One region of the Pseudomonas sp. ADAK18 genome, then DNA from elsewhere that is predicted to be linked to it. Evidence: predicted binding sites of a transcription regulator. Region 1 holds the regulator's gene; the other holds the start of a gene.

Region 1 (15,639 bases):
ACAAGCTGGCTAGCTTGGGATTGTGTGTCGGGTTTTGTTTGATGATGGTGATGGATACGGCGCTGGGGTAGGGCGCTTCCATTGATCGTTCCCGTCGGCGGGAACGATCACAGGTCAAGAGAGGGCTTACTCACCCTCGTCAAAGTAGTCATTGATCAGCTTTACCAGAGCCGCCATCGCTTCATTCTCTTGCTCGCCTTCCGTTTTCAAGTGGATCTTGGTGCCCTTGCCGGCAGCCAGCATCATCATGGCCATGATGCTTTTGCCATCAACCATGGATTCCGGAGTGCGCCCGGCCCTGATCTGGCAAGGAAACTGCCCTGCAACGCCGACAAACTTGGCTGAGGCCCGGGCATGCAAGCCCAACTTGTTGATGATTTCAATTTCCAGAGCGGGCATCGCGGGGGTGTTCCTTTCAGCTAAGGTCGCGGTGGCGAACCTGGACGTTCTTGAGGGTTTGCTGCAACACCTGGCCCAGGCGCTCCGTCAGATAGACAGAACGATGGTGCCCACCGGTGCAGCCAATGGCGATGGTGACATAGGCTCGATTGCTGGCAGCAAAACGTGGCAGCCATTTGAGCAGGTAGCTGGATATGTCCTGGAACATTTCCTCGACATCCGGTTGTGCCGCCAGATACTCGGCCACCGGTAGATCCAGGCCGGATTGGTCGCGCAGTTCCGGCTTCCAGTACGGGTTGGGCAGGCAACGCACGTCAAACACCAGGTCGGCGTCCACCGGCATGCCCCGCTTGAAGCCGAACGACTCGACCAGGAACGCTGTACCGGGCTCCGGCTGGTTCAACAGGCGCAGCTTGATGGCATCGCGCAGTTGATACAGGTTCAGGTTCGTGGTGTTGATCTTCAGGTCGGCCAAATCAATGATCGGGCCCAGCAGCTTGGTCTCGTCCTCGATGGCTTCGGCCAGCGAGCGGTGTGGGCTGCTGAGGGGATGGCGTCGACGGGTTTCGGAGAAACGCTTTAACAAGGTTTCTTCGTCAGCATCCAGGTACAGCACATCGCAGTGGATATGTTTGCTGCGCACTTCTTCAAGCAGTTCCGGGAAGCGCGTGAGGTGGCTGGGCAGGTTGCGGGCGTCGATGGACACGGCCACCAGCGGTTGCGCCAGCTCTGTATGGATCAAGGCGCGCTCCGCCAGCTCGGGCAGCAAACCGGCGGGCAAGTTATCGATGCAATAGAAGCCGTTGTCCTCAAGAACATTGAGGGCAGTACTTTTACCCGAGCCGGAGCGGCCGCTGACGATGATCAAACGCATGATTACTGCCCGTTCTGTTCATCCAGGACGACCTGATACAACGCCTCATTGCTGTTGGCGCTGCGCAGTTTGTCGCGTACTTCTTTGCGGTCGAGCATGCTGGCGATCTGCCGGAGCAGTTCCAGGTGTGCATCGGTGGCAGCTTGCGGGACCAGCAGGACGAAGAGCAGGTCCACGGGGGCGCCGTCGATGGCGTCGAAATCGATAGGGGCGTCCAGGTGCAGCAGGGCACTGACTGGCGACTCACAGCCTTGCAGGCGGCAATGAGGAATGGCGATGCCGTTGCCAAAGCCGGTCGAACCGAGCTTTTCACGGGCAATCAGGGCCTCGTACACAGCTTGCGTATCCAGCTCGGGCACTTCGCGGCCGATCAGGTTGGCAATTTGTTCGAGGGCGCGCTTTTTACTGCCGCCCGGCACGTTCACGAGGGAACGGCCGGGGGTCAGGATGGTTTCAAGTCGGATCATGGGGGGAGAGTTAGCGACCTGTACCTTGCATCAGGTGCAGGTTCTTTTCCTTATGCTTTTTAAGTTGGCGGTCAAGCTTGTCAGTCAAGGCATCGATTGATGCATACATGTCTTCATGCTCGGCATTGGCGACCACTTCGCCACCGGGTATCTGAAGGGTTGCTTCGATTTTCTGCTGAAGCTTATCGACCTTCATGATGACCTGCACATTGGTGATCTTGTCGAAATGACCCTCAAGTCGCTTCAGCTTCTGCTCGACGTATTCGCGCAATGGAGGGGTGACTTCTACATGGTGTCCACTGATGTTGACTTGCATACAGCTTCTCCTTCGTTGCCAGTGCATAAAGCGGCAGGCAAATGCCTGCCACTGGAACGCTATGGCCCGCCCGTCACATCAAACGCTTGCGCTCGCTGGAAGGCGCGATCCCCAGGGACTCGCGGTACTTGGCGACGGTTCGACGGGCGACCTGAATGCCTTGTGCCTCCAGTAAACCAGCGATCTTGCTGTCACTCAACGGCTTTTTCTGATTTTCCGCGGCAACCAGTTTTTTGATGATCGCGCGGATTGCCGTGGACGAGCATTCGCCGCCTTCGGAGGTGCTGACATGGCTGGAGAAAAAGTATTTCAGCTCATAAATACCCCGTGGGGTATGCATGAATTTTTGCGTGGTGACCCGGGAAATCGTCGACTCGTGCATGCCGACCGCTTCGGCAATGTCGTGCAGCACCAGCGGTTTCATCGCTTCGTCGCCATACTCCAGAAAGCCGCGCTGATGCTCGACAATCTGAGTGGCCACTTTCATCAGGGTTTCGTTACGGCTCTGCAGGCTCTTGATGAACCAGCGTGCTTCCTGCAGTTGGTTGCGCATGAAGGTGTTGTCGGCGCTGGTGTCGGCGCGACGGACGAAACCGGCATATTGCGGGTTGACCCGCAGGCGAGGCACTGATTCCTGGTTCAGCTCCACCAGCCAGCGTTCGTTGTCCTTGCGCACGATCACATCGGGAACGACATATTCGGCTTCACTGGATTCGATTTGCGAACCGGGGCGTGGGTTGAGGCTTTGCACCAGTTCGATGATCTGGCGCAGGTCGTCTTCCTTGAGCTTCATCCGGCGCATCAGTTGGCTGTAGTCACGGCTGCCCAGCAGGTCGATGAAGTCGGTGACCAAGCGTTGGGCCTCGGCCAGCCACGGCGTCTTGGCTGGCAGTTGACGCAGTTGTAGCTGCAGGCACTCACTGAGGCTGCGGGCGCCGATGCCGGCAGGTTCAAACTGCTGGATGCGGTGCAGGACGGCTTCGATTTCGTCCAGCTCGATGTCCAGTTCCGGGTCGAAGGCTTCGAGGATCTCCTCCAGCGTCTCGTCCAGGTATCCCTGGTTATTGATGCAGTCGATCAGGGTAACGGCGATCAGGCGATCGGTGTCGGACATCGGCGCGAGGTTCAGTTGCCACAGCAGATGACTTTGCAGGCTTTCGCCGGCGGACGTGCGGGTGGTGAAGTCCCACTCGTCATCGTCGTTGCTGGGCAGGCTGCTGGCGCTGGTCTGGTACACGTCTTCCCAAGCGGTGTCGACCGGCAACTCATTGGGAATGCGTTCGTTCCATTCGCCTTCCTCGAGGTTGTCTACTGTCGGGGCGGTTTCCTGGTAGGAGGGTTCCTGGGTATCGGTATTGGGTTTTTGCTCGACGTTATCGGCCAGCGGGTCGGCGTTATCGAAGTCTTCGCCTTCTTCCTGGCGTTCGAGCATCGGATTGGACTCCAGGGCCTCCTGGATTTCCTGTTGCAGGTCCAGGGTCGACAATTGGAGCAGGCGGATGGCCTGTTGCAGCTGCGGTGTCATCGTCAGCTGCTGGCCCATTCTCAGGACTAGCGATGGTTTCATGGCAGGGGCTTAACACCTTATTCGCCGGCGCAGTGCGCCATCCACGACAGGGCGCGTGAGCGCCAAACATAAGCAAATTATATGCCTGATATCGGGGGCTTTGCCTAGAGCGCAGTAACAATAAAAATCTTGAGGTTTTTATTGCTGCTTGCGCTCCTTGGCGAAGGGCCAGACACCATGCTGCTTGCAGGATGATGCTTACAGACGGAACTCGTGGCCCAGGTACACTTCCTTGACCAGTTCGTTGGCCAGGATGGTGGCGGAATCGCCTTCGGCAATCAGTTGCCCATCGTTGACGATATAGGCTGTTTCGCAGATATCGAGGGTCTCGCGGACGTTGTGGTCGGTGATCAATACACCGATACCCTTGGCCTTGAGGTGATGGATGATCTGTTTGATATCGCCGACCGAGATTGGGTCAACACCGGCGAAGGGTTCGTCCAGCAGGATGAACTTCGGTGCAGTGGCCAGGGCGCGGGCGATTTCCACGCGACGACGCTCGCCGCCGGAGAGGCTCATGCCGAGGTTGTCGCGAATGTGGTTGATATGGAACTCCTGCAGCAGGCTTTCCAGCTCTTTCTTGCGTCCGGCGCGGTCGAGTTCCTTGCGGGTCTCGAGGATCGCCATGATGTTGTCGGATACCGACAGTTTGCGGAAGATCGATGCTTCTTGTGGAAGATAGCCGATACCCGCCCGTGCACGACCGTGCATGGGCTGATGGCTGACGTCCAAGTCGTCGATCAGTACGCGACCCTGATCGGCCTGTACCAGGCCAACGATCATGTAGAAGCAGGTAGTCTTGCCGGCACCGTTGGGGCCGAGCAAGCCGACTATCTGGCCACTGTCGATCGACAGGCTGACGTCGCGCACGACCTGACGGCTTTTATAGGCCTTGGCCAGATGCTGGGCTTTCAGGGTTGCCATTACGGAGTCTTCTTCTCTTTCGGCTGGATGACCATGTCGATACGCGGACGTTTCTCGGTGACCGTGGCGCCATTGGCACGACCAGCCTGGGCAATTTGCTTTACGGTGTCGTAGACGATTTTTTCGCCTTCGGTGGTGTTGCCGTCATTGATGACCTTGGCCTTGTCGATCAGCACGATGCGGTTTTGCTGGGCATGGTACTGAATCGTCACGCCGTAGCCCTGGACCGGTTTCGGGTCGCCAACCTTTTGCAGCTGTTCGAAATACGCCAGGTTGCCCACGGAAGTGACCACATCAATCGCGCCGTCTTTGGTACGAGTAAGTGTCACGGTGTTGCCCTTAACGATCATCGAGCCTTGGGTGATGATTACGTCACCTTTGTAGGTCGCGACACCTTGCTTGTCATCCAGCTGCGCATCGTCAGCCTGAATGTGGATCGGTTGCTGGCTATCGTTCGGCAGAGCCCAGGCGCTCACGCTTCCCAGTGCTGCGCCCAGACCGAGCAAAATAGGGAGGGTTTTAACGAGCCTCATACTGTCCTCTTACGTTCGATAGCAGGTGTATCCTGCTTTCTTTCAAATACGCTTTCATTCCCTTGCCAGTCGATACACCGCCAGCGCCGTCGATTCTAACGTCTTGCTCGGTCTGCGCATATTGCTTCTGTGGGAATACGGTCATGCGACTGCTGGTAATGATGGTGTCGCGGTTCTGTGCGTCGGTACGAGCGACGCGAACCGAGTCGATCAGCTCGACCTCAGTACCGTCGGGATTGACCTCGCCACGTTCGCTGGTGACATGCCAGGGGAACTCTGCGCCGCGATACAGTTGCATGTCCGGTTTGGTCAGCATCGTGATCTGCGAAGCCTTCATGTGATCGACCTTTTCCGAGGTCATCTCATACTGAACCTTGCCGTCGGGCAGGAACTGGATGCTGTAGGCATTGGTGGCGTAATAGTCGATAGCGCTCTGGTCGACCTGCACAACAGGCTGGTCGAGGAAGCGTTCCGGGCTGATATTCCAGTAGCCAACCGCCGCGAACAGCGCGGCGATGACGGCGAATAACAGGAAATTGCGAATCTTTTTACTCAGCATACAAAGCTCTATAAGTAGGCGGCGTGAGCCGCTTCAAGGCTGCCCTGGGCGCGCAGGATCAATTCGCAGAACTCACGGGCGGCGCCTTCGCCGCCACGGGCTGTGGTAACACCATGGGCGTGCTCGCGAACAAAGGCTGCAGCATTGGCCACCGCCATGCCTAGGCCGACCCGGCGAATTACCGGCAAGTCAGGCAAGTCATCACCCAGGTAGGCAACCTGCTCATAGCTTAGGTTGAGTTGGCCAAGAAGCTCGTCCAGAACCACCAGTTTATCCTCGCGGCCCTGATAGAGGTGAGGAATCCCCAGGTTTTGTGCGCGACGTTCCACAACGGGGGTCTTGCGACCGCTGATAATGGCTGTTTGCACGCCTGAAGCCATGAGCATCTTGATGCCCTGGCCGTCGAGGGTGTTGAACGTCTTGAATTCGCTGCCATCTTCGAGGAAGTACAGGCGGCCATCGGTCAGCACGCCGTCAACGTCGAAAATCGCCAATTTGATGTGTTTGCCACGTTGCAGCAGGTCGGTGGTCATTTACATCACTCCCGCACGCAGCAAGTCGTGCATGTTCAGGGCGCCAATCGGGTGATCATTGCTATCGACCACCACCAGGGCGCCGATCTTGTGGTCCTCCATGATCTTCAGCGCTTCGGCTGCGAGCATCTCGGCGCGGGCGGTCTTGCCATGAGGAGTCATTACATCGTCGATGGTGGCGGTGTGGATATCAATGGTGCGGTCCAGGGTGCGGCGCAGGTCTCCGTCGGTGAAAACCCCGGCCAGGCGGCCATCGGCCTCCAGGATGACCGTCATGCCCAGGCCCTTGCGAGTCATCTCCATCAGCGCGTCCTTGAGCAGCGTACCGCGCTGGACCTGTGGTAGTTCGTCGCCGGTGTGCATGACGTTTTCCACTTTCAACAGCAACCGACGGCCCAGTGCACCGCCCGGATGGGAAAACGCGAAATCTTCGGCGGTAAAGCCGCGGGCTTCCAGCAGGGCTACCGCCAGCGCATCGCCCATCACCAGGGCGGCGGTGGTAGAGGAGGTCGGGGCCAGGTTCAGCGGGCAGGCTTCATGGGCTACATGCACATTCAAATTCACTTCGGCGGCCTTGGCCAACGTCGAATCCGGGTTGCCGGTGAGGCTGATCAGCTTGATGCCCAGGCGCTTGATCAGCGGCAGCAGGGTGACGATTTCGTTGGTGGTGCCGGAGTTGGACAGGGCCAGGATGATGTCATCCCGGGTGATCATGCCCATATCGCCGTGGCTGGCCTCGGCCGGATGCACGAAAAACGCGGTGGTCCCCGTGCTCGCCAAGGTGGCGGCAATCTTGTTGCCAACGTGGCCGGATTTGCCCATGCCAACCACGACAACGCGGCCTTTGCTGGCCAGAATCATCTCGCATGCGCGTACGAAATCTGCGTCGATATGGGCCAGTAAGCCTTCTACGGCTTCAAGCTCGAGGCGGATGGTGCGTTGTGCGGATTGAATAAGGTCGCTGGATTGGCTCATGTCTGAAATCGTATAGCCTGACGAAAAGTCGGCGATTATAGCGGTAATGATCAATTCCCTCACGCAAGTTCGTCAGCCTTTAGTTCAGGCAGCGTTGCGGGAACCCTCTTAATTACAATTTTTTACCTGTCCTGATTCTGAACAAGCTCTGTTCCGGCCTTGGGCGCGCTGTATCGACAGTGATATAGTTCGCCGCCAGTTCGGTCCGCACGGTCTTTGTTTTTATTTGCCTTAAGCATTTATCGAAAACAAGGTGTCTGAGCGAGAGGCTGCATCCCAAGGAGTTTAGATGAGTGCCGATAACGCCTACGCGGTCGAGCTGAAGGGCCTTTCCTTCAAGCGCGGTACGCGCAGCATCTTCAATAATGTGGATATTCGCATTCCCCGTGGCAAGGTCACGGGCATCATGGGGCCTTCCGGTTGCGGCAAGACCACATTGCTGCGCCTGATGGGCATGCAATTGCGTCCAAGTGCCGGCGAAGTCTGGGTCAATGGCCAGAACCTGCCGACGCTGTCGCGCAGCGATCTGTTCGATGCCCGCAAGCACATGGGCGTGTTGTTCCAGAGTGGCGCGCTGTTCACTGATCTGGATGTGTTCGAGAACGTGGCGTTTCCGCTGCGGGTGCACACTCAACTGTCCGACGAAATGATTCGTGACATTGTGTTGCTGAAACTGCAGGCCGTAGGGCTGCGCGGTGCCATCGACCTGATGCCTGACGAATTGTCCGGCGGCATGAAGCGCCGAGTGGCCCTGGCTCGTGCCATCGCTCTGGACCCGCAGATTCTCATGTACGACGAACCTTTCGTCGGCCAGGACCCGATTGCCATGGGGGTGCTGGTGCGCTTGATCCGCCTGCTCAACGACGCCCTGGGCATCACCAGTATTGTGGTCTCTCACGATTTGGCCGAAACCGCGAGCATTGCCGACTACCTCTATGTGGTGGGTGATGGTCAGGTGTTGGGGCAGGGCACGCCTGAAGAGCTGATGAACGCTGATAACCCGCGGATTCGCCAATTCATGACAGGCGATCCCGATGGCCCGGTGCCTTTTCATTTTCCGGCAGCGGACTACCGCTCAGATCTTCTGGGGAAGCGCTGATGCGCAAGACATCTTTAATCGAGAAGGTTCGCCTTTTCGGCCGTTCGGGCATCGACATTGTCGAAGTGCTCGGCCGTTCGACGATTTTCCTGTTTCATGCCTTGCTCGGCCGCGGCGGAATCGGTGGCGGTTTTGGCCTGCTGCTCAAGCAATTGCATTCGGTGGGCGTGATGTCCCTGGTGATCATCGTGGTCTCCGGGATGTTCATCGGCATGGTGCTTGCGTTGCAGGGTTTCAATATCCTCTCCAGCTACGGTTCCGAGCAGGCGGTAGGGCAGATGGTCGCCCTGACGTTGTTACGTGAACTGGGGCCGGTGGTCACCGCGTTGCTGTTTGCCGGGCGTGCCGGTTCGGCGCTGACGGCGGAAATCGGCAACATGAAGTCCACCGAACAGCTGTCCAGCCTGGAAATGATAGGCGTGGACCCGCTCAAATACATTGTTGCCCCGCGCCTGTGGGCCGGTTTCATCTCTCTGCCATTGCTGGCGATGATTTTCAGCGTGGTCGGGATTTGGGGTGGTTCGTGGGTGGCGGTGGACTGGTTGGGGGTCTACGACGGCTCCTACTGGGCCAACATGCAAAACAGTGTGACCTTCACCGGTGACGTGCTCAACGGCATCATCAAGAGCATTGTCTTTGCCTTTGTAGTGACCTGGATCGCCGTATTCCAAGGCTATGACTGTGAGCCCACGTCTGAAGGGATCAGTCGCGCCACCACCAAGACCGTTGTGTACGCCTCGTTGGCAGTACTGGGCCTTGACTTCATTTTGACCGCCTTGATGTTTGGAGATTTCTGATGCAAAACCGCACTGTGGAAATCGGTGTCGGCCTTTTCTTGCTGGCTGGCATCCTGGCTTTACTGTTGCTCGCCCTGCGAGTCAGCGGCCTCTCGGCCAGCCCTACGGCTGACACGTATAAACTTTACGCCTACTTCGACAATATCGCCGGTTTGACTGTCAGAGCTAAAGTGACCATGGCGGGTGTAACCATCGGCAAAGTCACGGCTATCGATCTGGATCGCGACAGCTTCACAGGCCGGGTGACCATGCAAGTGGACAAGAAGGTGGATAATCTGCCGACCGACTCCACGGCGTCTATTCTCACGGCGGGTTTGCTGGGCGAGAAGTACATTGGTATCAGTGTGGGCGGGGAAACAGCCCTGCTCAAGGATGGTTCGACCATCCATGACACTCAGTCGTCGCTGGTGCTGGAGGACCTGATCGGAAAATTCCTGCTCAATACCGTTAATAAAGACGCCAAATGAGGAATGTGTTCATGATCTCTACCTTGCGACGTGGCCTGCTGGTACTGCTTGCAGCGCTGCCGTTGATGGCAAATGCGGTTGCTGCAGGTTCTGCGCATGATCTGGTGCAGGACACGACCAACAAGATGTTGGCCGATTTGAAGGCCAACAAGGAAAAGTACAAACAGGACCCGAGCGACTTTTATGAAGCGCTGAACACTATCGTCGGTCCGGTGGTGGATGCCGAAGGCATCTCCAAAAGCATCATGACCGTCAAGTACTCGCGCAAGGCGACGCCTGAGCAAATGACCCGCTTTCAGGAGAACTTCAAGCGCGGCCTGTTTCAGTTCTATGGCAATGCACTGCTTGAGTACAACAACCAGGGCATTACCGTTGATGCACCAAAGGATGAGTCGGGTGACCGTACCAGTGTCGGCATGACCGTCAAGGGCAGCAGCGGCGCGGTGTATCCCGTGACCTACACCCTGGAAAAGATTAACGGCGAGTGGAAACTGCGCAACGTGATCATCAACGGCATCAATATCGGCAAGCTGTTCCGTGATCAGTTTGCGGACGCGATGCAGCGCAATGGCAATGACCTGGACAAAACCATCAATGGTTGGGCCGGTGAAGTCGCCAAGGCCAAGGCACAGTCCGAAGACGCTGCACAGAAGCCTGCCCAATGAGTGAGTCGGCTATCCATCTCGGCCAGGCCGGCGAATTACTGCTCAGCGGTGTACTGGACTACAGTACCGGGCCGGCCCTGCGCAAACAGGGCCAGGCGCTGATTAACGCCAGTACTGCCCCCGCGCTGGTGCTGGATTGTTCGGCAGTGGAAAAGTCCAGCAGCGTCGGTTTGTCATTGCTGCTGTGTTTTATGCGCGATGCCGAGGCAGTCAAAAAGCCGGTCAGCGTCCGGGCTTTGCCCGAAGACATGCGTGAAATCGCTCAGGTTTCCGGTCTTACTGAGCTGTTTGCGCATCCGTAATACACATTATTAAAGAAGCCCCCCGTCAGAGTCCTGCTATGCGGGGTTCGCAGGCGCGGGGCTTTTTTGTATGATGTGCGACCCGCGCGCACTGGGCGCCGATAGAGGTTGAGCATGCAGGCCCTAGAAGTGAAGAGCTTCCTTGAAGGAAAGCTGCCAGATACGAAGGTCGAAGTTGAAGGCGAAGGCTGCAACTTCCAGCTGAACGTGATTAGCGATGAACTGGCGGCATTGAGCCCGGTCAAGCGTCAGCAGCAGATCTATGCCCATTTGAACCCATGGATCACCGATGGCAGCATCCATGCGGTCACTATGAAATTTTTCAGCCGCGCGGCCTGGGCCGAGCGCACCTGAGCCCCCAAGGCGTCGAGATTCTTATGGATAAATTGATTATTACTGGCGGTGCTCGTCTTGATGGCGAGATCCGCATTTCCGGGGCGAAGAACTCCGCCCTGCCGATCCTGGCAGCTACCCTGCTGTGCGATGGCCCGGTGACTGTGGCCAACCTGCCGCACCTGCACGACATCACCACCATGATCGAACTGTTCGGTCGCATGGGTATTGAGCCGGTGATCGACGAGAAACTCAGCGTCGAAATCGACCCACGCACCATCAAGACCCTGATCGCCCCGTACGAACTGGTGAAAACCATGCGTGCCTCGATCCTGGTGCTGGGCCCGATGGTTGCCCGTTTCGGCGAAGCCGAAGTTGCATTGCCTGGCGGTTGCGCCATCGGTTCGCGTCCGGTGGACCTGCATATCCGTGGCCTCGAAGCCATGGGCGCAACCATCGACGTCGAAGGTGGCTACATCAAGGCCAAGGCACCGGAAGGCGGCCTGCGTGGTGCCAACTTCTTCTTTGATACCGTCAGCGTGACCGGTACCGAGAACATCATGATGGCGGCTGCACTGGCCAACGGCCGTAGCGTCCTGCAAAACGCCGCGCGTGAGCCGGAAGTCGTCGACCTGGCGAACTTCCTGATCGCCATGGGTGCCAACATCACCGGCGCCGGTACCGACACCATCACCATCGAAGGTGTGAAGCGTCTGCACTCGGCCACCTACAAAGTGATGCCGGACCGTATCGAGACCGGTACCTACCTGGTCGCCGCTGCCGTGACCGGCGGTCGTGTCAAGGTCAAGGACACTGATCCGACCATCCTTGAAGCTGTCCTGGAAAAACTCAAGGAAGCCGGTGCTGAAATCACTACCGGTGAGGACTGGATCGAGCTGAACATGCATGGCAAGCGGCCAAAAGCCGTGAATGTGCGTACCGCTCCGTACCCGGCGTTCCCGACCGACATGCAAGCGCAGTTCATTTCCTTGAACGCAATTGCTGAAGGCACCGGTGCCGTGATCGAGACCATCTTCGAAAACCGCTTCATGCACGTGTATGAACTGCACCGCATGGGCGCCAAGATCCAGGTCGAAGGCAACACCGCCATCGTCACCGGTATCGACAAGCTCAAGGGCGCGCCAGTGATGGCCACCGACCTGCGCGCTTCCGCCAGCCTGGTGATCTCGGCACTGTGCGCTGACGGCGACACCCTGATCGACCGCATCTACCACATCGACCGTGGCTACGAGTGCATCGAAGAGAAACTGCAGATGCTCGGCGCGAAAATTCGCCGCGTACCGGGCTAGTTCCAGGGACTGCACATTCGGTCATTGTGGCGAGCGGGCTTGCCCGCGTTGGGGCGCGAAGCGGCCCTGCTCTTTGTTTAAAAAGACTGGGACTGCTACGCAGTCCAACGCGGACAAGCCCGCTCGCCACATGAAAGTGTTTGCTGTTAACTGAGCGGTATTGGATTTGTTTCAAATCGAGGCTGTAATGGCCTTGATCTGTGTCCGGCGCCGATTGCGACCGGGCAGCAATAGCCTGATGAAGGACTGACGTTTCCCATGTTGACCATCGCACTGTCCAAGGGCCGCATCCTTGATGACACCTTGCCGCTTCTGGCTGAAGCGGGCATCGTGCCGACCGAGAATCCGGACAAAAGCCGCAAGCTGATCATCCCCACGACCCAGGACGACGTTCGCCTGTTGATCGTGCGTGCCACTGACGTGCCGACCTATGTTGAGCATGGCGCGGCAGACCTCGGCGTTGCCGGTAAAGATGTGCTGATGGAATACGGTGGCCAGGGCCTGTACGAGCCTCTGGATCTGCGCATTGCCCTGTGCAAGCTGATGACCGCCGGCCGTGTCGGTGATGTCGAGCCCAAGGGTCGCCTGCGAGTGGCGACCAAGTTCGTCAACGTTGCCAAGCGCTACTACGCCGAGCAGGGCCGCCAGGTCGACATCATCAAGCTCTACGGCTCGATGGAACTGGCACCGCTGATCGGCCTGGCCGACAAGATCATCGACGTGGTCGACACCGGCAACACCCTGCGCGCCAATGGCCTGGAACCCCAGGACTTCATTGCCGACATCAGCTCCCGGCTGATCGTCAACAAGGCTTCGATGAAAATGCAGCACGCCCGTATCCAGGCGTTGATCGACACCCTGCGCAAGGCAGTGGAGTCTCGACACCGCGGCTGACTCACCCGCGCGGCCTTAGGTCGCGCCCGTCTATCCGCCTCATAGCCAGAATTCTCAGGTGCCCAAGCGGAAACGACTGCTAGTTTAGGGCGCCTGAGTTTTTGCCAATTCTATTGAGGCCCTCGCTATGACCACGTCCACTGCAATTGCCCGACTCAACGCTGCCGACCCGGATTTCGCCCATCATCTGGATCATCTGCTGAGCTGGGAAAGTGTGTCCGACGACTCGGTCAACCAGCGGGTGCTCGACATCATCAAGGGCGTGCGCGAGCGCGGTGACGCGGCGCTGGTGGACTTCACCCGGCAGTTCGATGGCCTGGACGTTGCCTCCATGGCTGACCTGATCCTGCCCCGCGAACGCCTGGAACTGGCGCTGACCCGCATCACCGCTCCCCAGCGCGAAGCGTTGGAAGTTGCGGCGGCACGAGTGCGCAGCTACCACGAAAAGCAAAAACAGGACTCCTGGAGCTACACCGAAGCCGACGGCACGGTGCTGGGCCAGAAGGTTACGCCGCTGGATCGCGCCGGCCTGTACGTGCCCGGCGGTAAAGCGTCCTACCCGTCCTCGGTGCTGATGAACGCGATTCCGGCCAAAGTAGCTGGTGTGACCGAAGTGGTCATGGTGGTACCCACCCCGCGCGGTGAAATCAACGAGCTGGTACTGGCTGCAGCCTGCATCGCCGGTGTGGACCGGGTGTTCACCATCGGTGGCGCCCAGGCCGTAGCGGCACTGGCCTACGGCACCGAAAGCGTGCCGAAGGTCGACAAAGTAGTTGGCCCCGGTAACATCTACGTTGCCACTGCCAAACGCCATGTATTTGGCCAGGTCGGCATCGACATGATCGCCGGCCCTTCGGAGATCCTCGTGGTATGCGATGGCCAGACCGATCCGGACTGGATCGCCATGGACCTGTTTTCCCAGGCTGAACACGATGAAGACGCCCAGGCAATTCTGGTCAGTCCCGACGCTGAATTCCTCGACAAGGTCGCCTCCAGCATCGCCAAGTTGATGCCGACCATGGAGCGCGCCGAGATCATTGAGAAATCGATCAATGGCCGTGGTGCGCTGATTCAGGTCCGTGACATGGAGCAGGCCATCGAAGTGGCCAACCGCATCGCGCCGGAGCACCTGGAGCTGTCCGTGGCCGACCCACAAACCTGGCTGCCGCTGATTCGTCACGCCGGTGCAATCTTCATGGGACGCCACACCAGCGAAGCCTTGGGCGACTACTGCGCCGGTCCCAATCACGTGCTGCCGACCTCCGGTACCGCGCGATTCTCGTCGCCGCTGGGGGTTTATGACTTCCAGAAGCGTTCGTCGATCATCTTCTGCTCGCCTCAGGGCGCGTCGGAGCTGGGCAAAACTGCGTCAGTGCTGGCGCGCGGCGAATCGCTGACTGCCCACGCCCGCAGCGCGGAATACCGCATTCTTGACGACAAGCAGGGGAACTGAGACATGAGCAAATTCTGGAGCCCGTTCGTCAAGAACCTGGTGCCTTACGTGCCAGGCGAACAACCGAAGCTGGCCAAGCTGGTCAAGCTCAACACCAACGAAAATCCTTATGGCCCGTCGCCCAAGGCGCTGGCAGCCATGCAAGCCGAATTGAACGACAACCTGCGTTTGTACCCGGATCCCAATGGTGATCTGCTCAAACAGGCTGTGGCGCAGTATTACGGTGTGCAATCGGCGCAGGTGTTCCTCGGTAATGGGTCTGACGAAGTACTGGCCCATATCTTCCACGGGTTGTTCCAGCACGATCAACCGCTGCTGTTCCCGGATATCAGCTACAGCTTTTACCCGGTGTACTGCGGCCTCTACGGCATCGCCTTCGACGCGGTACCGCTGGATGAGCATTTTCAGATTCGCGCGTCGGACTACGCCAAGCCCAACGGCGGGATTATCTTCCCCAACCCGAATGCACCGACCGGTTGTGTGATGGCGCTGGACGCGGTGGAGCAGATCCTCAAAGCGAGCCCAGACTCAGTGGTGGTGGTCGATGAAGCCTATATCGACTTCGGCGGCGAAACCGCCATCAGCCTGGTGGACCGTTACCCGAACCTGTTGGTGACTCAGACCCTCTCCAAGTCGCGCTCCCTTGCGGGGCTGCGGGTGGGCCTGGCGGTGGGTCATCCAGACCTGATCGAAGCGCTGGAGCGCATCAAGAACAGCTTTAACTCCTATCCACTGGATCGCTTGGCGATTGTTGGTGCGGCGGCGGCGTTCGAGGATCGTGAGCACTTCGAGAAGACCTGCCAGTGGGTGATCGACAGTCGTGAAAAGGTTGTCGGGCAGTTGCAGGCAAAAGGTTTTGAGGTGCTGCCGTCGGCGGCGAACTTCATCTTTGCCCGTCACCCACAGCATGATGCGGCGGCGCTGGCAGCGAAGGTGCGGGAGCAAGGGGTGATCGTGCGGCATTTCAAGCAGGAGCGGATTGCCCAGTTCCTGCGGATCAGCATTGGTACGCCTGAACAGAATCAGGCGTTGATCGACGCGTTGGGCGATCTTTAGCCCTTTATTGACTGAACGGGCCTCATCGCGGGCAAGCCCGGCTCCCACACCCCTGTGGGAGCCGGGCTTGCCCGCGATGAGGTCATCAGCAACACAAAGCTGTTGGCCTAGAGCAA
Region 2 (15,639 bases), 1.5 Mb from region 1:
CTAGGGAGGTAAGTGCCATTTTTGCCATGTCCACTCATGGCCTGGTTGCTGCGCACGCTGATCATCAGCTTGATATCAATCCACTCGATGCCCTGGGACTTGAGCTTGGGCAACTCGCGTTCCAATACCGCCAGGGTCTGTGGATAGGGATGGCCGATCATCACCGCCGAGCCCTGTTTGTGGGCCAGCTTGATGGCGGTTTGTAGTTGTGTGGTTATCGCCGTTTCGGTGCGCTCGTCATCGAGAAATACATCCCTCGAAACGCTGGCCAGGCTGATCTTCTGCGCTTCGGCGGCAGCCACGGTCTTGGCGCTAGTGCGGCTGTCGACGAAGAACTTGTGCCGACGCTGCAACTCAGCCATTAGCCAGGCCATGGCCTCAGGCTGCGCAGTCATGCGGCTGCCCATGTGGTTATTGATGCCGGCGGTGTACGGCACGGCCTTGAACGCGGCGTCCAGGCGTTTGCCGAGTTCTTCGATGGACAGGTCAGGGTGCCAGGCGAATGGGCCGGTGGCCGGGTCCATGGGCATGTGCAGGATGACGATCTTGCCGGCGCGATGAGCCTCGCGGGCAAATTCGGCGGCGTGGGGCGTGTCGGGCATGATTGCTGTGGTGACCGGGCCGGGCAGGGCCAACACGCGACGATCCCGGGGCAGGTTCTGGCCGAGGTCGTCGATGATCAGGGTCAGGTAGGCTTTGCGGGGCGCGGGATCGACGCTGGCAGGAGCGCCTTGGGCAACTCCCGCCAGACAGCACAACAACGTGATGATCAGTCCACAACGCATATCAACGGCTGCGCGTGATGCTCAAGCCCTTGAGCAGGCTCAGCGCCTGGGCCAACTGGTAATCGTCGTCCTGAGGCATCGACTTGGCTTTCGGGCTGCTGCCGGTAGGCTTATCGGCGCCGCCGTTGCCATTACCCAAGTGACCTTGCAGGTCGGCTTCCTTGAAGTACTCGCTGTCCTGCTCGTTGGTGATCTTGGCCTTGCGCACTTCAATGTCCGGGATGATGCCCTGGGCCTGGATCGAGCGACCATTTGGTGTGTAGTACAGCGCCGTGGTGATCTTCAGTGCCCGCTCGTTGTTCAGCGGCAGCACGGTTTGCACCGAGCCTTTACCGAAGCTGGTGGTGCCCATCAGCACGCCACGTTTCTGATCCTGCAGTGCACCGGCGACGATTTCCGACGCTGAAGCGCTACCACCGTTGATCAGCACAACCATCGGCACGCCTTCGCTGAGGTCGTTGCCGGTGGCCGAGAAGCGCAACTCGGAGTTGGCGATACGGCCCTTGGTGTAGACGATCAGGCCTTTGGTGATGAAGTGGTCGACCACTTCCACCGCCGCCTGCAACACGCCGCCTGGGTTGTTACGCAGGTCGAGGACGATACCGCTGAGCTTCTTGCCGTTGTCCTTGCGCAGTTTCGCCAGGGCCTTGGCCACTTCGTCGCCGGTCTTGACCTGGAACTGGGTGATACGGATGTAGCCGTAACCCGACTCCAGCAACTGGCTCTTCACGCTCTTGACCGTGATGGTCGCCCGCGCCAGGGTCACGTCAAACGGCGCTCCGCCGTCGCGTACCAGGGTCAGGGTGATTTTCTGGCCGATCTTGCCGCGCATCTTGTCCACAGCTTCGGTCATCGTCTGGCCACGGGTCGGCTGGCCGTTGATCTTGACGATCAGGTCACCGGCCTGGATCCCGGCCTTGGAGGCTGGCGTATCGTCGATCGGCGAGACCACTTTGATCATGCCGTCTTCGGAGCCTACTTCAATCCCCAGGCCACCGAATTCACCGCTGGTGCTTTCCTGCAGCTCAGCGAAATCTTCCGGGCCCAGGTAGGCGGAGTGCGGGTCGAGGTTGCTGAGCATGCCCTTGATGGCATTTTCCAGCAGGGTCTTGTCGTCTACAGGTTCGACATAGGCTGCCTTGATCCGGTCCATGACCTCGGCAAAGGTGCGCAACTCGTCCAGAGGCAACGGCGCCTTGGTGGTCGCGGCAACGGCTGACTGAGCGGTCTGGTCGGCGAATGCCAAAGGCGCGCCGATCACCAGGGCGATCGTCAGGGCCAGCGAAGTGAGGCGGGACAAATGCAGCATGTCGAACGAACTCCTAATTTAGGTACGACCCTTATCCTTGGGTGCGACACCATTGTGCCGGGTCGCTCGGGCGGCCCTGCTGACGAATAGCGAAGTACAGCGCCGGGGTATCCTGGCCGCCACTGCTACCGACAGTGGAGATGGATTCACCGGCTTTTACAACATCACCTGCAGCTTTGAGCAAAGTCTGATTGTGGCCGTAAAGGGTCAAATAGCCATTGCCGTGGTCAAGAATCACCAGCAAACCGGCGCCACGCAACCAGTCGGCAAACACCACGCGACCACCGTGAACGGCATGCACCTGGCTGCCGGCGGCGGCGCTGATCATCACGCCATCCCACTTGGTGCGGGTGTCGTCGCCACGGTTTTCACCAAAGCGCGCAAGCAATCGACCATCAACTGGCCATGGAAGTTTGCCCCGGGATGACGCAAAAGGTCCGCCGTAGGACACGCCAGCGCTGGAAACCAGTGGGCCAGGTGCCGCATGCACCGGTTTGCGCGGGGCGTCGGTGGCGACGGCTTCAGCTTCACGCTGGCGCTTTTTTTCCGCTTCCTGCTGGGCGAGCAGCGCTTTTTGTCGCGCTTGCTCGGCTTCGCGGGCCTGGCGAGCCAGGGTTTCCTCGATGGTTTTCAGCACTTTGCCCAGGTCGGCCTGGTCCTGCTCGCGAGCTTGAAGCTTGGCGTCACGGGCCTTCACGTCGTTGTTGAGCTTGGCCAGCGCCTGCTGGCGCTCCTTGCGGACCTTGTCCAGCTCATCGCGCTGGGCGTCGAGGCTGCTTTTCTGGTCCAGCAACTGTGATTGCTGGTTGGCAATTTCCTGTTCGACATTGGCCAACTGGCGCAGGGTCTCGTTGAAGCTTTTCAACTGCTCCAGGCGGGCCTTGCTCAGGTAGTCGTAATACGTGAGGGTGCGGGCGAATTTTTCCGGATTCTGCTGGTTGAGCAGCAGCTTGAGATATTCCTGGCGGCCGTTCTGGTAGGCGGCGCGGGCCTGGATCGCGATCAGGCGTTGCTGTTCAACCCGTGCGCTCTGGAGTTTTTTTTTCTCACCGTCGAGTCGCTCCAGTTCCGACTCGCTCTTCTTTAATTCTTTTTGTAGCTCCTGGACCTGCTTCTCCAGCTTGCCCATCTCGGTTTCCGTGCCACGCAGGTCTTTCTGCACCCCGGATTTCTCTTCCTGGAGCTTGCCGAGCAATTTTTTCAGCTCAGTAATGTCCTGACGCGTAGCGTCCAACTGTTGTTGGGTTTGTGCGCGCTCATCGGCAAAAGCCGGTTGAAGCAGGCAGACAAGAGCGAGGGTAATCAAGGCGCGAAGCATAGAGGCGGGCGACACCAGGGAAAGGGACGGCCTAGTATGCCCGGCCCACGCTGCAAAAAAAACGCCCAATTCGGGCTGGCGGGCAAGTTAGGTGCTGAGTGGCAGTGGGATGGCTAAAAGACATCCCCTAAATTGCCACAAACCCATGTGGGAGCGGGCTTGCTCGCGAATGCGGTTTATCAGCCACTGCATTCGGTGACTGATAAACCGCATTCGCGAGCAAGCCCGCTCCCACACTGTTTTGTGTGGTGCTTTAGACCAGGATCGACGTACCCGTCATCTCTTTCGGCTTTTCCAGCCCCATCAGCTTCAGCATGGTCGGTGCCACGTCTGCCAGTACGCCACCTTCACGCACTTTCAGGTCGCGCTTGCCAACGTAGATGAACGGTACCGGTTCCGTGGTGTGGGCCGTGTGGGCTTGGCCGGTGGTTTCGTCGGACATCTGCTCACAGTTGCCATGGTCGGCGGTGATCAGGGCTTCGCCGCCGACTTTTTCCAGGGCCTCGACGATACGGCCGACGCACAGGTCGAGGCATTCCACGGCTTTTACTGCCGCTTCCAGGTTACCGCTGTGGCCGACCATGTCGCCGTTGGCGTAGTTGACCACGATCACGTCATAACGCTGGTGCTCGATGGCATCGACGATCTTGTCGGTGACTTCCGGCGCGCTCATTTCCGGCTGCAGGTCGTAGGTGGCGACTTTTGGCGACGGGATCAGGATGCGTTCTTCGCCCGGGAACGGTTCTTCGCGACCACCAGAGAAGAAGAAGGTCACGTGGGCGTACTTCTCGGTTTCGGCGATGCGCAGTTGGGTCTTGCCGTTTTTCGCCAGGTAATCACCCAGCACGTTTTCCAGGCTTCCCGGGGCAAAGGCCGACGGGGCCGGGATGTTGGCGGCGTATTGGGTGAGCATCACAAATTCGACTTTCGGCTGGCGGGCGCGCTCGAAGTCCTTGAAGCCAGCATCGACAAACACATGGCTCAGTTCACGGGCACGGTCGGCCCGGAAGTTCATGAACACCACGGCGTCGCCGTCTTCAACCTTGACCGGCTCGCCGATGGTGGTGGCCTTGACGAATTCATCGCTCTCGCCACGGGCGTAGGCGGCTTCGAGGCCTTCCTGGGCGGTGGCGGCGTTGAACTCGGCGTTGCCGTCGACGATCAGATTGTAGGCTTGAGAGACGCGGTCCCAGCGGTTATCACGGTCCATGGCGAAATAGCGCCCCACCAGGCTGGCGATGCGGCCCTTGCCCAAGGCAGAGAAGGTGGCGTCCAGCAGTTCGATGGATGATTGCGCGCTTTTCGGCGGGGTGTCGCGGCCATCGAGGAACGCGTGCAGATAGATCTTTTCGGCGCCGCGCTTGTAGGCCAGTTCGGCCATGGCGACCAAGTGGTCCTGGTGGCTATGCACGCCACCGTCCGACAGCAGACCCATGAAGTGCACGGCCTTACCGGCGGAGACGGCTTTATCTACCGCCGCGCAGATGGTCGGGTTTTCGAAAAACTCACCGTCGCGGATGGATTTGGTCACGCGGGTGAAGTCCTGATAGACCACTCGTCCGGCGCCCAGGTTCATGTGGCCGACTTCCGAGTTGCCCATCTGGCCGTCCGGCAGGCCCACGTCCATGCCTGAACCGGAGATAAGGCCGTTGGGTACGGTCGCGGTCAGACGGTCCAGTACAGGCTTTTTGGCCGAGTACACGGCGTTGTCGTGGTGGCTTTCACTGTGTCCGAAGCCATCGAGAATTATCAGGACCAAAGGTTTAGGCGTGGTAGTCATAGATCCTCTCGCGGCGGTAATTAATGAAGGGGATTGAAAAGGGAGTGGCAGTTTAAAGCGAAGTTCCGGTGGCGTCACCGCTTTACGGGGGTTGGCCGACCATGGCGGCTGTGTATACTTACCGCCATTTTAACGCCCTGGAACCTCCTTGATGGTTGATCACCTGATTGCATTCGCCACAACCCACTATTTGCTCGCCGGTGCGTTCGTCGTACTGCTGGCTCTGCTGATCGCTCACGAAATGAGCCGCGGTGGCCGCAGCCTCAGCACGGCCGAGCTGACCGCACTGGTCAACAAGGATGAGGCCGTCGTTGTCGACATCCGTCCCGCCAAGGATTTCGCCGCCGGTCACATTGTCGGTGCGTTGAATATTCCCCAGGACAAACTGATTTCGCGTCTGGCCGAGCTGGAAAAGCACAAGGCCAAGACCATCATTCTGGTGGACGCCCAGGGCCAGCACTCCGGCACTCACGCCCGCGAGATGCTGAAAACCGGTTTCACCGCCGCCAAACTGTCCGGCGGTATTTCCAGCTGGCGCGCTGATAATTTGCCGTTGGTGAAGTGAAATGAGCCAGGTTGTCGTTTACTCCAGCGATTGGTGCCCTTACTGCATGCGGGCCAAGGCTCTGCTTGAGAAAAAGGGCGTTGCCTTCGAAGAGATCAAAGTCGATGGCAAACCCCAGGTGCGCGCCGAAATGGCCCAGAAAGCGGGACGCACGTCCGTGCCGCAGATTTGGATCGGCGACAAGCATGTCGGTGGATGCGATGACCTGTTTGCCCTGGAGCGCGCCGGTAAATTGGACACGCTGCTTCACGTCTGACTCCTAAACCCTAAAAGACCCCAAGATCAAGAAGGATCTGAGATGACTGACCAACAGAACACCGAAGCGGCAGCAGAAGAGGCTCAAGGCCCACAATTTTCCCTGCAGCGTATTTACGTGCGTGACTTGTCGTTCGAAGCGCCAAAAAGCCCGGCGATCTTCCGTCAGGAATGGAGCCCAAGCGTTGCTCTGGACCTGAACACCCGCCAAAAGGCCTTGGAAGGTGACTTCCATGAAGTGGTGCTGACCCTGTCGGTAACCGTCAAGAATGGCGAAGAAGTGGCCTTCATTGCTGAAGTGCAACAGGCCGGTATCTTCCTGATCCAGGGTCTGGACGAAGCGTCCATGAGCCACACCCTGGGCGCGTTCTGCCCGAATATCCTGTTCCCGTATGCCCGTGAGACCCTGGACAGCCTGGTCACCCGCGGCTCGTTCCCTGCGCTGATGCTGGCTCCGGTGAACTTCGATGCCCTGTACGCTCAAGAGCTGCAGCGCATGCAACAGGAAGGCGCACCGACGGTTCAGTAAGACCGAACCTGACGCAGAACTAAATGTGGGAGCTGGTTTGTGTGGGAGCTGGCTTGCCTGCGATAGCATCACCGAGGTGTGACTGACACACCGAGGTGCTTGCATCGCGAGCAAGCCCGGCTCCCACTCAAGCCCGCTCCCATATTTGTTTTGTGTGTTACTTGAAGCCCAGTTGTCGCCAGCCTTCATAGACCGCAACCGCCACGGTGTTGGATAGGTTCAGGCTGCGGCAGCCTTCGCGCATGGGCAGGCGCAGGCGATGACCGTCAGGCAGTGCGTCGAGAACGTCTGCCGGCAGGCCACGGCTTTCCGGGCCGAACAGGAAGGCGTCGCCTTCGGCGAAGCTGGCATCATGAAACGGTCGCGAGCCTTTGGTGGTGAAGGCAAACAGCCGGGGATGGTTCAGGCTTTCCAGGCAACTGGCGAGGTCGGCATGGCGTTGCAGGGTGGCGTACTCGTGGTAGTCCAGCCCGGCGCGGCGCAGGCGCTTGTCGTCCATGTCGAAGCCCAGCGGCTCGATCAAATGCAGGTGGCAGCCACTGTTGGCGCAGAGCCTGATAACGTTGCCGGTATTCGGCGGAATTTCTGGTTGAAAAAGGATGACGTGAAACATGCACGGCTCCGAAGGCAAAGATGCGCTGCATTCTACCCCTGAAGAAGACCCCAGGCCGAAGCTATTGCCAAGGGTTTTGGGCTCGCTGGCAATTGTCGGCTTGATGGTGGGCTTGATGATCGGCCGGCTGACCACGCCTGACCCGGTTGAGCTGCAACAAGTCGAGCCTGCGGTCGATGGCTTGGTGGTGTGGTTCAACAGCGAACCCAAGCTGCACGGCGAGCATATCGACGGCACTGTGGCGTTGTTGTTCGACGCGCTTGGCAAGGCTCAAGGCGGGCAATTGAAGGTTAACGATAAGGACGTGAACTGGCGGCTGCGCAAGACTGATGGTGGCTTGCTGCTGAACCTGGTGGCGGCCAGGCCGTTGCGGGGGGAATGGTCGGGAGAGAAGGTCGATGGTCGCTGGCGATTGGAGATCCATCTCCAGGAGCAATAAAAGAGGGAATCCCCGGCCTGCCTGTACCAAGGTTCCCAAAACGGGCTGGGGCTACGGGCGGGTTGCCTCATAAGCCCCGGGTATAAAGAAGGGAGTTCCCGGCCTGCCTGTACCAGGGCTCCCAAAACGGCTGTGGGGCGCGACGCGATCCGCATCAAGCATCCCGGGTGTAAAGAGGGGATTCTCGGCCTGCCTGTACCAAGGTCCCCGAAACTGGGTAGTGACAGAGGTATTGCAGGGCGCGTGCCAGAGTTGTGGAACTGTGCCAAAAAACTTGTGCAGAAAGCGCAAAGCCCCGGATTACGGGGCTTTGGTGTTTTTGACGTTGGATGTTTTTTACGCAAGGCGGGTGTTTCAGGCTTTGGATAAGTGCGCGATGCCGGTTCGTGGTGCATTGAAGCGGTGCACGGTCTCAAGCCTTTTGAAGATCAAAATGTGGGAGCGGGCTTGCTCGCGAATGCGGTGCATCAGTCACCAGATATATTGACTGACACATCGAATTCGCGAGCAAGCCCGCTCCCACATTTTGGATCTTCAGTGGAATGGAGGGCGGCGATCAGCCCTCATCGCTCTCGTCATCATCCCCACCGTCAACCTTCATCCCCAGCTCCTTGATCTTGCGGGTCAAGGTGTTGCGGCCCCAGCCCAGCAGCACGGCGGCATCGCGACGGCGACCGGCGGTGTGCTTGAGGGCGGTTTCGATCATGATCCGCTCGAAGGCCGGTACGGCACTGTCCAGCAGGTTCGATTGGCCACGGGCCAACGCCTGATCAGCCCACTGGCGCAGCGCCTGTTCCCAGTTGGTCACGGGGGCCGAATCCTGCGGCAGGCTCAGCAGCTCCGGAGGCAGGTCGCTGATATGCACCTCGCGTCCGGACGCCATCACCGTGATCCAGCGGCAGGTGTTTTCCAGCTGACGCACGTTGCCCGGCCATGGCAGGTTCTTCAGGTATTCCTCGGTTTCGCTTTTCAGCAGCTTCGGCTCGACGGCCAGCTCCTGGGCGGCGCGGCTGAGGAAGTGGCGGGCCAGGGTCGGAATATCTTCGCGCCGGTCCGACATCCGTGGGATGTGGATGCGGATCACATTCAGGCGGTGGAACAAGTCTTCACGGAATTTCCCGGCATGCACCAGGGTTTCCAGGTTCTGGTGGGTGGCGGCGATGATCCGCACATCAACCTTGACCGGCGTATGCCCGCCAACCCGGTAAAACTCGCCGTCCGCCAATACCCGTAGCAGTCGCGTCTGGGTATCCGCAGGCATGTCGCCGATTTCGTCGAGAAACAGCGTGCCGCCATCAGCCTGTTCAAAACGACCACGGCGCAGGTTGGCCGCACCAGTGAACGCGCCCTTTTCATGGCCGAACAGCTCGGACTCCATCAAATCCTTTGGAATCGCCGCCATGTTCAAGGCGATGAACGGCGATGCCGCCCGTGGGCTGTGACGGTGCAGGGCGTGGGCCACCAGCTCTTTACCGGTGCCGGATTCGCCGTTGATCAGCACGGTGATGTTGGAGTGGCTCAAGCGCCCGATGGCGCGAAACACTTCCTGCATCGCCGGCGCTTCACCGATGATTTCCGGGGTGCGGGTCAAAGCGGGCACCACCTCCTGGTTCTGTTGTTCCTGGGCGTGCTGGTTGGCACGCTTGACCAGGGCCACGGCCTCGTCGACATCGAATGGCTTGGGCAGATACTCAAAGGCGCCGCCCTGATAGGACGCGACAGCGCTGTCCAGGTCCGAGTGCGCCGTCATGATGATTACTGGCAAGCGCGGGTGCTGCTCGCGAATCCGCGCCAGCAAGTCCAGGCCACTGGCGCCGGGCATGCGGATATCGGAGATGATCACGTCGGGCTGCTGGCGGGCCAGGCGGCTCATCACCCCGTCGGCGCTGTCGAAGCTTTGGGTGGTCATGCCCTCCTGTTGCAAGGCTTTCTCCAGGACCCAGCGGATAGAACGGTCGTCATCGACGATCCACACAGTTTCACTACGGCTCATGTCGATGGGGCTCCTTGTTCCAGTGGCAGAAAGATCGAGAAGGTGGTGTGGCCAGGATGGCTTTCACATTCGATCAAGCCCTGGTGCTGGCTGATGATGTTCTGGGTAATGGCCAGGCCCAGCCCGGTACCGTCCGGGCGGCCGCTGACCATAGGGAAGAAGATGGTTTCCTGCAGTTCTGCCGGGATGCCTGGGCCGTTGTCGATGATCTCGACCTTGGTCACCAGGCGATGGCGCACATGGCCAATGGTGAACTGGCGTAGGGCGCGGGTGCGCAGGCTGATGCGGCCCAGGCGCAGCTCGTTCTGGCTGCTGATGGCCTGCATGGCGTTGCGCACGATGTTGAGTACCGCTTGAATCATCTGTTCGCGGTCGATCAATACATCGGGAATGCTTGGGTCGTAGTCACGCACCAGGGTGATGCAGCCCTGGCTTTCGGCTTCAACCAGATGGCAGACGCGCTCCAGCACTTCATGGACGTTGGTCATCGCCAGCGACGGCAGCTTGTTGGAGCCAAGCATGCGGTCTACCAGGTTACGTAGGCGGTCGGCTTCTTCGATGATGACGTTGGTGTAGTCCTTGAGGTTCTCGTCTGGCAACTCACGGGCCAGCAACTGCGCTGCGCCGCGAATCCCGCCCAGAGGGTTCTTGATCTCATGGGCCAGGCCGCGCACCAGCATCTTGCTGGTTTCCTGCTTGGACAGTTGCGCCTCTTCCTTGGTGATCCGCAGTAGACGGTCACGGGGATGGACTTCCAGCAAGAGCAGCGTGGCACCGTGGCTCAGGATCGGGGTCACGGCGTAGTCGACGGTGAGGGTCTGGCCGGTGAGGGCCGTGAGCATCGCTTCGCGCTTGGTGAACGGGTGTGCCTGCTCCACGGCCTGACGCAAGGAACTCAACGCCTCGGCGGACTCGGTGAACAGTTCGCTGATGAATTGCCCATGGCTGCGCTGACCGCTGATGGCCAGCAGCATCTCCGCCGCGGGGTTCATGTACTCAAGGCGCAGTTCGTCATTGAGCAGGATGGTCGCGGTGGTCAGGTTGTCGAGTAGCAAACGGTGCAGTGCGTCGCTGATGGTCATTAGGACCTCTTTTGGAGCAAGGCGCAGGCTTGAGGCGCGCGCTGATACAAGGAAAATGCAAAAACCAAACCAAGGCTCCGAAAAGAAGCGTTAAAGCCCTGAAATAGGGGGTTGAGGCGCGAAACTGTGGCGTTCTGCCAGCTTGAGGGTGAAGTTTCGAACCAAAATGGGCTGGGTTAGTGGGAAGGGTGCAAGGTATTGCACCAATATAGTGCGGTTTTGCAAAGTCTGTTCAGGAAGCTGTCGCATCAGCACGTGAATGCACACAATCCAAATGTGGGAGGGGGCTTGCTCCCGATAGCAGGTTGTCAGTCAGCACCTGCATCAACTGACTCACCGTTATCGGGAGCAAGCCCCCTCCCACAATTTTTAATCGAGTGTGCAGCCCTTAACCTTTGTAGATACACAGCTCGGCGGTGGCGCGGATCATTGCCAGTTGGCGCAGCGGGTCGTTCAGAGGTTTGTGATTCGCCTGGGCCAACCACTGCGGACACTGTGGGTTGGTGCGCTCCGGGGTGAAGTCCGCGAGCTGTTGCAGCAGGCGCTTTTGCAACTGGTCCAGTTGCGGGCGAATGGTCCCGACCAGATCAGGGCGCGGGTCATTGGGTGCCTTGCCTTGCAACTGCCAGTCGGACAGGTGGGCGTACTGCACCAATTTATTCGCCTCGATCTGTGCCGAGAAAAATTGCTCGGCTGCCGCCGGTGCCAGTGTATAGCTCGGCGCCTGAGCCACCACGCTGGCAATCACATCCTGCTCCCGCTGCCGGTCTTCGACGGGCTTGTGGCTGTCCCATTTGCTCAGGGCGACCTGATCTGCGACGGCCAGTCGTTCGGCAATGCTGTCGAGCAGCGAGGCGAGGGTGGGGGGTGCAGCGAATGCGCTGGCGCTGACGAACATCAAGGCAAACACGAATCGAAATTTCAAAGGAGATCCCCTGTAGGAGCGAGCTTGCTCGCGAAGGCCGTTAACGATAACGCGTAAATGTTGAAGAAATGCGGTGTCTTTGCGTTTTTCGCGAGCAAGCACTAGGCGTCCCCTCGCTCCTACAAAATCTGCGCAAAAAAAAGACCTCCCGAAGGAGGTCTTTCTCGTTACGCCACGTTAAGCAGCGCTACCGGATCAGCAGCTGTAGTACAGCTCGTATTCCAGTGGGTGTACGAAGGTGCGGACCTTGATTTCTTCTTCGCTTTTCAGGGCGATGTAGGCATCGATAAAGTCGTCGCTGAACACGCCGCCTTTGGTCAGGAACGCACGGCCCTTGTCCAGCTCTTCCAGGGCTTCTTTCAGGCTGCCGCACACTTGTGGGATCTCTTTGGCCTCTTCAGGCGGCAGGTCGTACAAGTTTTTGTCGGCGGCGTCGCCTGGGTGGATCTTGTTCTGGATGCCGTCCAGGCCGGCCATTACCAGGGCAGCGAAAGCCAGGTACGGGTTGGCTGCCGGATCCGGGAAGCGAGCTTCGATACGGCGAGCGCGAGGGCTGGACACGTAAGGAATACGGATCGAAGCGGAACGGTTGCGAGCCGAGTAGGCCAGCATCACTGGTGCTTCGAAACCTGGGACCAGACGCTTGTAGGAGTTGGTCGACGGGTTGGTGAAGCCGTTCAGGGCCTTACCGTGCTTGATGATGCCGCCGATGAAGTACAGGGCGGTGTCGGACAGGCCGGCATAACCTTCGCCAGCGAAGGTGTTCTTGCCATCTTTGGCGATGGACAGGTGAACGTGCATACCCGAACCGTTATCGCCGTACAGTGGCTTAGGCATGAAGGTAGCGGTACGGCCGTAGGCATCAGCCACGTTGTGTACGCAGTACTTCAGGGTCTGGACTTCGTCAGCCTTGGCTACCAGGGTGTTGAACTTCACACCGATTTCGTTCTGGCCGGCAGTCGCCACTTCGTGGTGGTGAACTTCGATGACCAGGCCCATTTCTTCCATGGCGTTGCACATGGAGGTACGGATTTCGTGGTCATGGTCGAACGGAGGAACCGGGAAGTAGCCGCCTTTGATACCTGGACGGTGGCCTTTGTTGCCGCCTTCGATGTCCTGGTCGGACATCCAAGAACCTTGTTCGGAGTAGATTTTGAACATGGAGCCGGAGATGTCGGACTTGAACTTCACTTGGTCGAAGATGAAGAACTCAGGCTCAGGGCCTACGAATACGGTGTCGCCGATACCGGTGGACTTCAGGTATTCCTCGGCACGCTTGGCGATCGCACGTGGGTCACGGTCGTAGCCTTGCATGGTCGACGGCTCGATCACGTCGCAGACGATGATCAGCGTTGGGTCTTCGGTGAACGGGTCGAGTACGGCGGTGCTGTCGTCCGGCATCAGGATCATGTCGGAAGCTTCAATGCCTTTCCAGCCAGCGATGGAGGAACCGTCGAACATTTTGCCTTCTTCGAAGAAAGCATCATCCAGCGCGTCGCGAGCCGGCATGGTCACGTGGTGCTGAGTGCCTTTGGTGTCCGTGAAGCGCAGATCAATCCATTTGACGTCATGATCTTTGATGAGTTGAACCGACTTCGACATAGTGTCCTCCGGGTGGCTTCGGGCTGGGTAGTGGAGTAGCCCTTAGAATGTGGGTGATGCCGGCGCGAATACTCGACCAAGGCAACCTGCCTCACAAGGGAGCAAATTGCATGCCAGTGCGCCAACATGGCCTTTTTGCCTCAAAATGGCCCTTATAAAGGTGCAATCCGTTAAAACGGCACAAATCGCGCACTGCAATGTAGCGTTAAAAACCACAAATGCCCCGTTTTAGTGCGCTCAAAGCCGTTTGTATATTAACTGGTTAAACCTTGAGCTATTTCCGCTATAATCCGCGCCCCCCTTTTTCGGCTGGCCCTGTGCGCGCTGTTTCCATGAAATTAATCGTTAAAGTCTTCCCCGAGATCACCATCAAGAGCCGACCGGTACGGATGCGTTTCATCCGTCAATTGGCCAAGAACATCCGTGCCGTGCTCCGCGATCTGGACCCGGCTGTGGTGGTGAACGGCGTGTGGGACAATCTCGAGCTGGAAACCCGCATTACCGACCCCAAAGCCTTGAAGGACATGACCGAGCGCCTGAGCTGCATGCCGGGCATCGCGCATTTCCTGCAGGTTGACGAGTACCCGCTGGGGGACTTCGACGACATCACCGAGAAGTGCAAACAGCACTTCGGCGCTGAGCTCGAAGGCAAGATCTTTTCCGTGCGCTGCAAGCGTGCTGGCAAGCACCCGTTCAGCTCCATGGACGTTGAAAAATACGTCGGCAGCAAGCTGCGTCGTGAGTGCGCCGCCGCCGGAATTTCCCTCAAAGAACCGCAAATCGAAGTGCGGATGGAAATTCGCGACCAACGGTTGTTTGTGATCCACAGCCAGCACAACAGCATCGGCGGCTACCCGCTGGGCGCGCTGGAACAGACCCTGGTACTGATGTCCGGCGGTTTCGATTCCACCGTGGCGGCCTACCAGATCATGCGTCGCGGGCTGATGAGCCACTTCTGCTTCTTTAACCTGGGCGGGCGTGCACACGAATTGGGCGTGATGGAAGTTGCGCACTATATCTGGAAGAAGTACGGCAGCTCCCAGCGCGTGCTGTTTGTCAGCGTGCCGTTCGAGGAAGTCCTGGGAGAAATTCTCGGCAAAGTCGATAACAGTCATATGGGCGTAGTATTGAAGCGTATGATGTTGCGCGCTGCGTCCCGGATTGCCGATCGGCTACAGATCGAGGCGCTCGTGACCGGCGAGGCGATCTCTCAGGTGTCCAGCCAGACGCTGCCAAACCTGTCATTGATCGACTGTGTGACCGAGAAGCTGGTATTGCGCCCGCTGATCGCCAGTCACAAACAGGACATCATCGACCTGGCGAACGAGATCGGTACCGCCGACTTCGCCAAGCACATGCCTGAATACTGCGGGGTCATCTCGGTGAACCCCAAGACCCACGCCAAGCGTCACCGCGTGGAGTACGAAGAACAACAGTTCGACATGGCGATTCTGGAGCGTGCGCTCGAGAACGCCAAGCTGGTACCAATCGATCGCGTGATCGACGAACTGGGCCAGGATTTGCAGATCGAAGAAGTCAGTGAAGCGCTGGCCGGCCAAATCGTCATCGACATCCGTCACCCGGATGCCGCTGAAGATGAGCCGCTGGACATCACTGGCATCGACGTACAAACGTTGCCGTTTTATGCATTGAACGCACGTTTCAAGGAACTGGATGACAGCCGTCAGTACCTGTTGTATTGCGACAAAGGCGTGATGAGTCGCCTGCATGCCCACCATTTGCTCAGTGAGGGGCATGCCAATGTGCGCGTTTATCGACCGAGCTAAGAGCCCGGGGCTGTTTGCCTGTGGCCTGCGTCACCGGCCCCCCGACTCTGCCGTCAAGCTGTAACGGCAAGGCCTGACTCTACTGTTAATCGCTGCCACGACCTGTCAGCACACCGAATCCTCTGATCGAGATACACAAGTGATCGAAAATCTACGCAACATCGCCATCATTGCTCACGTTGACCATGGTAAGACCACCCTGGTAGACAAACTCTTGCGTCAATCCGGCACCCTGGAGCGCAACGAGCTCAACGACGAGCGCGTGATGGACTCCAACGACCAGGAGAAAGAGCGCGGTATTACCATTCTGGCGAAAAACACCGCCATCAACTGGAACGGCTACCACATCAACATCGTGGATACCCCGGGCCACGCCGACTTCGGCGGCGAAGTTGAGCGTGTAATGTCGATGGTTGACTCCGTTCTGCTGCTGGTTGACGCTCAAGACGGCCCTATGCCGCAAACCCGTTTCGTGACCAAGAAGGCTTTCGAAGCCGGCCTGCGTCCAATCGTGGTCATCAACAAGGTTGACCGTCCAGGCGCACGTCCGGACTGGGTTCTGGACCAGATCTTCGACCTGTTCGACAACCTGGGTGCTACCGAAGAACAGCTGGACTTCAAAGTCGTCTACGCCTCGGCCCTGAACGGCATTGCCGG

What was found. The regulator sigma-54, encoded in region 1, starts transcription at its own class of promoters, with help from an activator protein. The targets are predictions, from matches to a motif close to ANTGGCATNNANNTTGCTNT.
Region 2: the regulator sigma-54 is predicted to act here: its motif matches at 13,294-13,313, upstream of glnA (glutamate--ammonia ligase).

What each region holds. Positions count from the first base shown of each region.
Region 1 is NZ_CP052859.1:4,521,472-4,537,110, reverse strand. Features, by position in the region: gene HKK55_RS20505 (ZIP family metal transporter) at 1-71, shown strand, start outside; gene HKK55_RS20500 (HPr family phosphocarrier protein) at 127-399, opposite strand; gene rapZ (RNase adapter RapZ) at 416-1,273, opposite strand; gene ptsN (PTS IIA-like nitrogen regulatory protein PtsN) at 1,276-1,740, opposite strand; gene raiA (ribosome-associated translation inhibitor RaiA) at 1,751-2,056, opposite strand; gene HKK55_RS20480 (RNA polymerase factor sigma-54) at 2,130-3,623, opposite strand; gene lptB (LPS export ABC transporter ATP-binding protein) at 3,822-4,547, opposite strand; gene lptA (lipopolysaccharide transport periplasmic protein LptA) at 4,547-5,080, opposite strand; gene lptC (LPS export ABC transporter periplasmic protein LptC) at 5,067-5,639, opposite strand; gene HKK55_RS20460 (HAD family hydrolase) at 5,648-6,172, opposite strand; gene HKK55_RS20455 (KpsF/GutQ family sugar-phosphate isomerase) at 6,173-7,147, opposite strand; gene HKK55_RS20450 (ATP-binding cassette domain-containing protein) at 7,437-8,246, shown strand; gene mlaE (lipid asymmetry maintenance ABC transporter permease subunit MlaE) at 8,246-9,043, shown strand; gene mlaD (outer membrane lipid asymmetry maintenance protein MlaD) at 9,043-9,510, shown strand; gene HKK55_RS20435 (phospholipid-binding protein MlaC) at 9,522-10,175, shown strand; gene HKK55_RS20430 (lipid asymmetry maintenance protein MlaB) at 10,172-10,477, shown strand; gene HKK55_RS20425 (BolA family protein) at 10,592-10,831, shown strand; gene murA (UDP-N-acetylglucosamine 1-carboxyvinyltransferase) at 10,855-12,120, shown strand; gene hisG (ATP phosphoribosyltransferase) at 12,379-13,014, shown strand; gene hisD (histidinol dehydrogenase) at 13,142-14,467, shown strand; gene hisC (histidinol-phosphate transaminase) at 14,471-15,523, shown strand; gene HKK55_RS20400 (uracil-xanthine permease family protein) at 15,631-15,639, opposite strand, start outside.
Region 2 is NZ_CP052859.1:6,062,895-6,078,533, forward strand. Features, by position in the region: gene HKK55_RS27410 (divergent polysaccharide deacetylase family protein) at 1-785, opposite strand, end outside; gene HKK55_RS27415 (S41 family peptidase) at 787-2,094, opposite strand; gene HKK55_RS27420 (murein hydrolase activator EnvC) at 2,126-3,412, opposite strand; gene gpmI (2,3-bisphosphoglycerate-independent phosphoglycerate mutase) at 3,666-5,192, opposite strand; gene HKK55_RS27430 (rhodanese-like domain-containing protein) at 5,344-5,757, shown strand; gene grxC (glutaredoxin 3) at 5,759-6,013, shown strand; gene secB (protein-export chaperone SecB) at 6,056-6,541, shown strand; gene HKK55_RS27445 (tRNA (cytidine(34)-2'-O)-methyltransferase) at 6,699-7,154, opposite strand; gene HKK55_RS27450 (hypothetical protein) at 7,153-7,593, shown strand; gene ntrC (nitrogen regulation protein NR(I)) at 8,150-9,586, opposite strand; gene glnL (nitrogen regulation protein NR(II)) at 9,583-10,668, opposite strand; gene HKK55_RS27465 (chorismate mutase) at 11,057-11,593, opposite strand; gene glnA (glutamate--ammonia ligase) at 11,789-13,195, opposite strand; gene thiI (tRNA uracil 4-sulfurtransferase ThiI) at 13,528-14,982, shown strand; gene typA (translational GTPase TypA) at 15,122-15,639, shown strand, end outside.